DNA from 3 places in the Blautia caccae genome. Region 3 is predicted to be linked to each of the others. Evidence: a T-box and tRNA genes for the amino acid it is inferred to sense, from the RefSeq annotation. Region 3 holds a T-box; the other regions hold tRNA genes.
What was found. The T-box of region 3 lies ahead of leuS (leucine--tRNA ligase). A T-box ahead of a tRNA ligase gene usually reads a tRNA of that ligase, here a tRNA-Leu.
Positions count from the first base shown of each region.

Region 1 (3,124 bases), on a different contig from region 3:
GTGCTCCCCGGCTCCTTTAGAGAATCACTCATCACAGCATCATAGGGGTCCCGCGGAGCGATCCAGGGCGCAAAGACAGCTATTGCCGCAATTGCCAGGGCCAGAAGAAGAAAGACGGTAAACTGTTTGTTGTTCTTCAAAAATCTTAATACCTTCAAATCACCGCTCCTCCTTTAATCTGGGATCCAGACGGGTATAGGAAAGGTCAACCAGCAGATTGATTCCCATGTAGAGCAGTGCGATCCACAGCACATAGCCCTGTACCAGGGGATAATCCCTGCAGGAAATGGCTTTTACCGCCATACTGCCCATGCCCGGCCAGTTGTAAATGATCTCCACCACTGCGGTTCCTCCCAGAAGACTTCCCAGGGAAAGACCCAGCAGGGTCACCAGCGGCAGCATGGCATTTGGCAGCACATGCTTCCACAGAATTGTTCGCTCCCTGATTCCCCGCATGCGGGCACCCGTCACATAATCCTGGTTCAGTTCCTCCAGAACAGCTATCCTCACCTGTCTTGTGTATTTTGCGGACATGGCAATAGCCAAAGTCACGGCGGGAAGGATCAGGGATTTGAAATCCGTGCTTCCCCCGGAAACGGTTACCCACCGCAGCGTCACACCGAATATACTCAGAAGGATCAGTCCGATCCAGAAGTTCGGAACCGATACTCCAAGGAAGGTCAGCGCCCGCACCAGATAGTCCACCCATTTATTCCGGCAGACTGCTGATAAGATTCCCAGCGGAACGGATATCAGCACCATGATGACCAGAGAAGCCAGCGCCAGTTCCAGTGTGGGCCGGAAACAGGATACCAGTTTGTCCACCACGGGAACCTTCATAGAATAAGAAGTTCCCATATCTCCGGTCATCACTCCCTTCAGCCAGGTTCCGTACTGCACCAGAAACGGTTTGTCGAGTCCCAGTTCAGCCCTTGTCTTTTCCAGAAGTTCCGGCGTGGGCACATTGCCGCACTCTGTTAACATGATCTCCGCCGGATCCCCCGGCGACAGATAGGTGAGTCCAAATGTAAAAAAACTGATCCCCATCAGTACGATCACAATCTGGACCAGCCTTCTGCCTGTGTTTTTCTTGTTCAACCTTTTCACCTCCATTGCTATTAACAGCTCTGAGATATCTGCGGTCCGCATCGCTGCCGGATGCAGCCGCGTTCCTTCTGCGCATCAAAAAAGGACAGCCCGATACACAGACTGTCCCTAACTCTCAAAATTTACCTAAAAAATGCAGAATCCTGCCCTTATTTCAAGAGTTCCCATCAGCCGTGCGAAACATCTTAAAGATATAAGCAGTTCTCCTGACTTCAGTTCAGCGCACCCGGATACCTTCCCGGACTTCTGTCCAGTGGCATAACATCTGAGCGCTCCCTGTCACAGTGGCGGGACCGTACCGGACTTGCACCGGTTTCTCTTTTCATGCTGCAATAGCAACTTATATCCTGTATGATCAATCTCTAAGTCTTTATTATACTTGAATATTTATGGATTGCAACTTTTTATACATCACAATTTGTTATAGATAAAAATTTCCCATCCATTATCTATCCGCTTCATTTCAAATAAATACCGAAAAAGCCCTTGCAATCTGGAAAAAATCTGTTATAATAATATCTTGTCAGAGAGAACTGACATATCTAAATAAAACATGGACGGTTTCCCGAGTGGCCAAAGGGGACAGACTGTAAATCTGCTGCAAATTGCTTCGGTGGTTCGAATCCACCACCGTCCATTTTATCGGATAGGTTCGCCTATCCGATATCTTTTGCCGCAGTGGCGGAACTGGCAGACGCCCGGGACTTAAAATCCCGTGGGTAGTGATACCCGTACCGGTTCGATTCCGGTCTGCGGCAGTAATCAGGAAAGGCTTAAACAAGTAATTGTTTGAGTCTTTTTTGTGTTGTATAACTGCCGCAACAGTGACTACAGAGAAATTACCTATAGTTGCGTACTATATCAAAGCTATTACTGTATGAATTTCATATCCACACCATTTGCATAGAGCAGTGTGGCACAACTATAGTGTAGATCGTGGATTCTGATACGCTTTAGCCCCGTTTCCTTTGTGCCTGTGTCCGTCTCCCGGATACCGCACCAGCAGAACATGGCTCAGGTAAGCGTGGTTCGTTAAATATTAATAATAGATATGTTCCAGATATTTTTTCTATGGTATGATATAAATATAGAATTATACAATACTCGGCTTAAAATGTTGCGACAGCAATTTATATATTGAGTATACTTTGTTTGAAGGGAGGGAGATTTTTGGATTTATTAACCCGTATGGATTTGGCACTCGCGTATGTGGAGAATAACCTGACAGGTGAGATTGATCAAGAAGTGCTGGCACGAATTGCCTGTTGTTCAATTTATAACTTCTCTCGGATGTTTTCATTTATTACCGATATTTCGCTAACGGAATACATTCGCAGAAGGAGGCTGACGATGGCAGCAATGGAACTGCAGCAAGGTGGCAATATCAAAGTGATTGATCTCGCTTTAAAGTATGGTTACGATTCGCCGGTTTCATTTTCACGCGCGTTTCGAACACTCCACGGGGTTACACCGACGGAAGCGCGCGCTGGTGGTGTAACACTTAAAGCATACCCAAGAATTTCTTTCCAAATTTCAGTCAAAGGAGAGAAAAGAATGGATTATCGCATTGAAAACAAAGAGGCATTTCAGGTTTTTGGCTACGAGGGTATTTTTAATACAGATGGAATAGGTGTTAATGCAGATATTCTGCATGATAACGCTGTACACCCAAACAATCCTCATGAGCTTTGGAATCAAAATTACGTGAACGGTGCATATGAAAAACTTGCGGCAGATGCCGGTGATTTACCTCTGTTTGTCAGCCCCGGCTTATGCAAGGTACATGGGGTATGTGATTATAAACAAACGGAACCCGGGACATTCGCATATATGCAGTGTGCATTCAGAAATAAAAACAGCAAGGTTGACGGATATACAGTTGCGAATATACCTGCCAGCACATGGGTAATATTTCCGTCTGAAAAGTTTAAATGGGATAATGTTGTCGAAGTTGTAAATAACTTGCATAAGCGTTTTTTTTCTGAATGGCTTCCTACCGCTGAATATGAGCAGGTGA
Region 1 is NZ_JBBMFP010000016.1:54,851-57,974, reverse strand. Features, by position in the region: gene nikC (nickel transporter permease) at 1-158, opposite strand, end outside; gene nikB (nickel ABC transporter permease) at 160-1,098, opposite strand; cobalamin riboswitch at 1,287-1,466, opposite strand; tRNA gene WMO65_RS17020 (tRNA-Tyr) at 1,663-1,744, shown strand; tRNA gene WMO65_RS17015 (tRNA-Leu) at 1,780-1,865, shown strand; gene WMO65_RS17010 (AraC family transcriptional regulator) at 2,278-3,124, shown strand, end outside.
Region 1: it has a tRNA-Leu gene. The T-box ahead of leuS (leucine--tRNA ligase) is inferred to sense a tRNA for this amino acid. The anticodon was not compared.

Region 2 (3,124 bases), on a different contig from region 3:
GTACCCGAAGAGTGCCTGGAAGCAGATCGGCGGTGCCTGGTACTATTTTGACGCAAACGGCTGGATGATGACGGGTTGGATCGAATGGAAAAAGAATTGGTACTACATGAAATCATCTGGAGCGATGGCGGCGGATGAGCTGGTAAGGACAGGCGGCAAGGTCTACTACGTGGACAAGTCTGGTAAGATGTGCTATACTGATAAAACAGGAGCACTACTGTAACTATCAACACACAGAGTGCCACTGTAAAACGCTGTAAGGCCCCGAGTCTCCCGCCGGGGCCTTTTTAGTGCCATAAATAAAGAAAAAGAGACTATACATAAAGTACAGCCTCTTTTCATAAAAGAAGGAAACGAAGGATTTTTGCTTACTTTTATGATAACGCGTGGAATCTCTGATGTCAAGTGCAAAACGGCCGACACCATTACAGTGCCGGCCGTTCTGCGACGAAAAAGAATATTCATACCTCTGGTTGCAAATAAATGATACAACATAATTGGGATTAGAGCAATAGATAATCGTGGGCAGTTTTCGACATTAATCCTCTTTTAGTAGCCCACGTTCGTGTGCTTCTTTTACTATACGTTCAAATAATTCATCTGTAGGCTCAAATTTGCCCAGATTCGGTTCATTGTCCATTTCTTTTGCATTTCCTGCAGCTTCATCCCTGACACGCTGGCATATCCATTCAAGAAATCCTGGGTCCTGTTCAAATTCTGGGTTAGCCTCAAAATCTGGGTCATATGTTTTCTTTCTGTTTGACATTTTCATCACCTCCGAATTAAGTTTAATATCGGAGGTGATAATAATGCTACTGGTAAATAATGGGAGTTATGCGGAGGCGTGCTGCCTGTACCGGTATCCCTTGGGGCGTTCCTCTGGATAAGTCCGATAATACAGGTATAAAGCATATTGCACAGATACGTTCCCGTGTGCTGGCAGATTTGGGTTCCGGTCCAATGCCGCCCTATATAATAGGTAGGCATCGTGATTCTCAAAAATAATATTCTCTTTCATTCATGCAACCTTCTTTCAAAAAAAACAGAACATTTGTTTGTTATATACTTAATTATACGAACATATATTCTGTTTGTCAACTGTATAAAATCACCATTGACAGATATCGCAAAATACTATAAAATACCTAATGTATCAATTTCGTATCACGAGATTCTTGCAAACCCAGCATTTATGCGGTTCCGTGGCAGTTAGGTAACATGACTTTTAATCAAGTTGTCCGGGGTTCGAATCCCCGATGCTTCACTGGAACAAGCAAGTGCTTGTTCCTATTTTTTTTCTGATATGCGGATATGGCGGAATTGGCAGACGCGCCAGATTTAGGTTCTGGTGTCTACGACGTGCAGGTTCAAGTCCTGTTATCCGCAGGAATAAAATAAAAAAGGATTCCCTTCTCATTTTTACTGAGAGGAGAATCCTTTTTGTGTTCAGGCCTTTTATCTGCCTTCTGACTCTGCCACAATATCTTCCAGAACTTTGATCAAATCAGGCAGTGATTCTAATTGGACATTTCGTTCCAGAATACAGTTTTTCAGATCAATGGACAGAGTTTCAAATTTGTCCCGGATTGCCGGGGATATATAGGATGCCATAAAATCACCTCAGCAATAGGATGTGTATGCTTAGAATAAAATATGCGGGATATTGGAAAAACACCAGGATTCTGTCTGATAGAAGACTATAATCCTGGTGTTTCATTCCCGCTATTCTTTTGTATAATTGTCAAAATACCCCTGGATATAGATAATAGGCGTACCTTTATCTCCCGAACCGGAGGTCAGATCAGCCAGGGAGCCCAGCAAATCTGTCAGGCGTCTTGGTGTAGTACCCTGGGTTACCATGGTGCCTTTCAGGTTTTCTGCCTTCTCGTCTTTTTCCTGGATGTAATTCTTGATGGCAGCCTTTAACTCGTCTCCTGATAAGTCGGCAAAATCATTGTCCGCCAGGTATTTCAGCTTCACCTCATTGGGTGTTCCGTTCAGGCCGTCTGTGTAGGCCGGAGAGACTACCGGGTCAGCCAGCTCCCAGATTTTGCCCACCGGATCTTTGAATGCGCCGTCGCCGTAGATCATGACTTCCACATGTTTTCCTGTTTTTTCCAGAATGGAGCTGTGTATGGAATCAACCATTTCCTGGCAGTGGATCGGGAAAAGCTTTACCGTGTCTTCAGTGGCTTTGTTGGAGCCGAGAAGTCCGTATGTATCATTGTATCCGCTTCCGTCAATGCTCTGTGTCATGATATCATCCAGAGCGTATACTTTTTCCGCTCCGTTGGCATTCAGGATGCGCTTGGTGCGCTCTCTGCTGTGAATATCGCAGGTGAGTATGCTTTTTGTGTAGTCCAGGATCGCTTTGGGATTGTTGGCGAAAATCATCTCCACTTCTGCACCGCACTCACGGATCACATTTTTATAATAGTCCACATAGTCAACACCGGTAAATACGTGTTTTTCGTATCCGAACAATTCTCTGTATTTTTCTTCTGACAGTACGTCTGTCCATGGATTAACGCCTTTTTCGTCCATAACATCCAGATCCACAAGATGATTGCCTACTTCATCAGAAGGATAACTCAGCATGAGGACGATCTTTCTGCAGCCTTTTGCGATTCCCTTCAGACAGATGGAAAAGCGGTTCCGGCTGAGAATCGGGAAGAGGACACCAACGGTGTCATCGCCGAATTTTTCATGTACATCTTTGGCAATCTGTTCCACACTGGCATAGTTGCCCTGGGCTCTGGCAACCACCGCCTCTGTGACAGCGATTACATCTTTATCGCGAATCTCAAAAGGTTCGCTCTTTGCGGCTTCCAGCACGCAGTCCACTACGATTTCGGACAGGTTGTCACCTTCACGGATGATTGGAGCGCGGACGCCGCGGGATATGGTACCTACCATTTTAGACATTATGATATTCCCCCATTTTTAAATTTGTGGACATTGCCACCATTACTATTCTACGGTTTGTTGCCGAAATAAGCAAGTAATTCCTGACATAAAGCGACAAAAAAATTGTATCTGGCCGGAATCGTTTTGAATTGACAATATCGTTATACGATATTATAATAAAAATAAGAAATATCGAGTATCGATATCAGGGGCTCAG
Region 2 is NZ_JBBMFP010000030.1:27,025-30,148, forward strand. Features, by position in the region: gene WMO65_RS23370 (CHAP domain-containing protein) at 1-223, shown strand, start outside; gene WMO65_RS23375 (hypothetical protein) at 539-766, opposite strand; tRNA gene WMO65_RS23380 (tRNA-Ser) at 1,203-1,264, shown strand; tRNA gene WMO65_RS23385 (tRNA-Leu) at 1,306-1,386, shown strand; gene WMO65_RS23390 (hypothetical protein) at 1,456-1,611, opposite strand; gene WMO65_RS23395 (coenzyme F420-0:L-glutamate ligase) at 1,723-2,925, opposite strand.
Region 2: it has a tRNA-Leu gene. The T-box ahead of leuS (leucine--tRNA ligase) is inferred to sense a tRNA for this amino acid. The anticodon was not compared.

Region 3 (3,124 bases):
ACGGAATCAGGAAACGCTTCCACAGTGTGGGGGACGTAAAAAAGAACAAGGTGATGAAGGGCGGACTGCTGGTGATCGGAGCGATCATTGTTGTGTACGCCATCGGAAGCCTGCTGTCATCCCCCATTATCAATGCCAACAAGTATCAGAAGATTGTTATCCCCGAAGAAAGAGATTTTACAGAAGATATTGAGGAAATCAGCTACAACCAGATTCCTCTTCTCGATAAAGATTCCGCAGGACTTCTGGGAAACAGAAAGATGGGAAGCATGGTGGATATGGTCTCCCAGTTTGAGGTCAGTGATATCTACTCACAGATCAATTACCAGGGACAGCCTTACCGGGTGACCCCTCTTGTCTACGCCAGCCCCATCAAATGGCTGACGAACCAGAAAGAGGGCATTCCGGCCTATATCCGAATCGATATGGCAACCCAGAATACAGAGCTTGTGAAACTGGATGAGGGTATCAAATATTCCGAGTCCGAATATTTCAACAGAAATATTTACAGGCATCTGCGGTTCAATTATCCCACATATATGTTTGACCAGCTCAGCTTTGAGATCAACGATGAGGGAGTTCCTTATTGGATCTGTCCGGTAAAGAAATTCAACATTGGCCTTTTCGGCGGACAGACCATCGGCAAGGTGGTCCTCTGTAATGCCATCACCGGAGAGACAACAGAATATAACATAAAAGACTGTCCCCAGTGGGTGGACCGTGCCTATCCGGCAGATCTTCTGATCCAGCTCTATAACTATCACGGAATGCTGAAAAACGGATTTTTCAACAGCGTTCTGGGACAGAAAGGCTGTCTCAAAACAACAGACGGCTATAATTATCTGGCGCTGGAGGACGACGTGTGGGTATACACAGGCATTACCTCTGTCAGCGGCGACCGCTCCAATGTGGGATTTGTGCTGATGAACCAGCGTACCATGGAGACCAGGTATTATTCCTGTGCCGGCGCGGAGGAGTATTCCGCTATGGAGTCCGCGGAAGGTCAGGTACAGAACTTAAAATATACGGCAGCCTTCCCGCTGCTTCTGAATATTTCCGGGGAGCCCACATATTTTATGGCTCTGAAAGACGGCGGAGGTCTGGTTAAGAAGTACGCAATGGTCAATATCCAGAAATACCAGAATGTAGCCATCGGAGATACCGTGGCAGAATGTGAGAAAGCCTATGTGAAGCTGCTGGCTGCCAACGGGATTTCCTCCGGCACCGAGACGCTCACTTCCCAGACCGTATCCGGTAAGATCAAGCGGGTGGCCCAGGCCGTCATGGATGGAAATTCCCACTTCTATGTGGTGCTGGAGAACAAGGATTTGGTGTTTGATTTTCCGGTTACAGAATATCCTGAAATCATAAAATATGACGTGGGAGATACCCTTACCATTGAATACACGGAAGGGGAGCCGGCCTGTACGGTGCTCTCACTGGAAGAATAGGATTTTTTTGGGAAGAAACAGCATAGAGTCTTGACAAAATCTGGCGATATCGGTAGAATAACAGATAGTCTATGACAAATAGCCAATATGAGAGAGACTTTGATGAGGAGTAGTAGAGAGTGTCCTTTATTCCAGAGAGCTGCCGGCTGGTGTGAGGCAGTATAGAGAAGCTTTTGAACTGGCCTCGGAGTTCCCGTGCTGAAAGTCGTCATGCAGGTAAGTGCGGGCGGGAGTTCCCGTTACAGAATCAAAATGAGTGCATCCGGTATTGCGGATGAATTAGAGTGGTACCACGGAAAAATAAGCCCTTTCGTCTCTAAAGTATAGTGACTAAAGGGCTTTTTCTATGCTTTGGCATAAAGCTTTAAGATGCCCGGGCGGGCATGAAAATGAAAACCAGGAGGAATGAAATTATGGCAGTACCTTATAATCATAAGGCGATTGAACAGAAATGGAGAAAAAACTGGGAAGAAAAACCAGTGAACGTAGATGACGGCCAGAAGCCAAAATACTACTGTCTGGACATGTTCCCGTATCCGTCTGGAAACGGTCTTCACGTAGGACATTGGAGAGGATATGTGATCTCTGATGTGTGGAGCCGCTATAAGATGATGCAGGGCTATTATCTGATTCATCCCATGGGATGGGACGCTTTCGGCCTTCCGGCTGAGAACTATGCCATCAAGATGGGAGTTCACCCGGCAAAATCTACAGCACAGAATGTGGCAAACATTAAAAAACAGATCAACGATATTGCAGCCATCTATGACTGGGACAGAGAAGTCAACACCACAGATCCGGGCTTCTACAAATGGACGCAGTGGATCTTTGTGAAAATGTTCAAAGAGGGTCTGGCATACGAGAAGGAGTTCCCCATCAACTGGTGTCCGTCCTGTAAGACAGGCCTTGCCAATGAGGAGGTTGTGAACGGCTGCTGCGAGCGCTGTGGTTCCACTGTGACCAAGAAGAACCTGCGCCAGTGGATGCTCCGCATCACAAAATATGCGGACCGTCTGTTAAGCGACCTGGATAAACTGGACTGGCCGGAAAAGGTGAAAAAGATGCAGTCTGACTGGATCGGAAAATCCTACGGAGCCGAGGTGGATTTCCCGGTGGACGGAAGAGACGAAAAGATCACTGTCTACACCACAAGACCGGATACCCTTCACGGCGCAACCTTCATGGTTCTGGCACCGGAGCACAAGCTGGCTGCTTCCCTGGCAACACCGGAGACAAAAGAGGCTGTGGAGAAATATATCTACGATGCTTCCATGAAATCCAATGTGGACCGTCTCCAGGACAAGGAGAAGACAGGTGTGTTCACAGGAACTTATGCAGTCAATCCGTTAAACGGCGCAAAGGTTCCCATCTGGCTGTCTGACTACGTACTGGCTGATTACGGAACAGGTGCCATCATGTGTGTACCCGCCCATGATGACCGTGACTTTGAGTTTGCCACAAAATTCAATATTCCGATCATCCAGGTTATCGCCAAGGACGGAAAAGAGATTGAAAATATGACAGAGGCCTACACAGAGGCCAGCGGCACCATGATCAATTCCGGCGAGTGGAACGGCATGGAGTCTTCTGTCCTTAAAAAAGAAGCGCCTGTCATGATAGAAAAAATGGGCATTGGCAAGAAAACCGTAAACTATAAGCTGCGTGACTGGGTA
Region 3 is NZ_JBBMFP010000002.1:124,085-127,208, forward strand. Features, by position in the region: gene WMO65_RS02420 (hypothetical protein) at 1-1,451, shown strand, start outside; T-box leader at 1,542-1,772, shown strand; gene leuS (leucine--tRNA ligase) at 1,865-3,124, shown strand, end outside.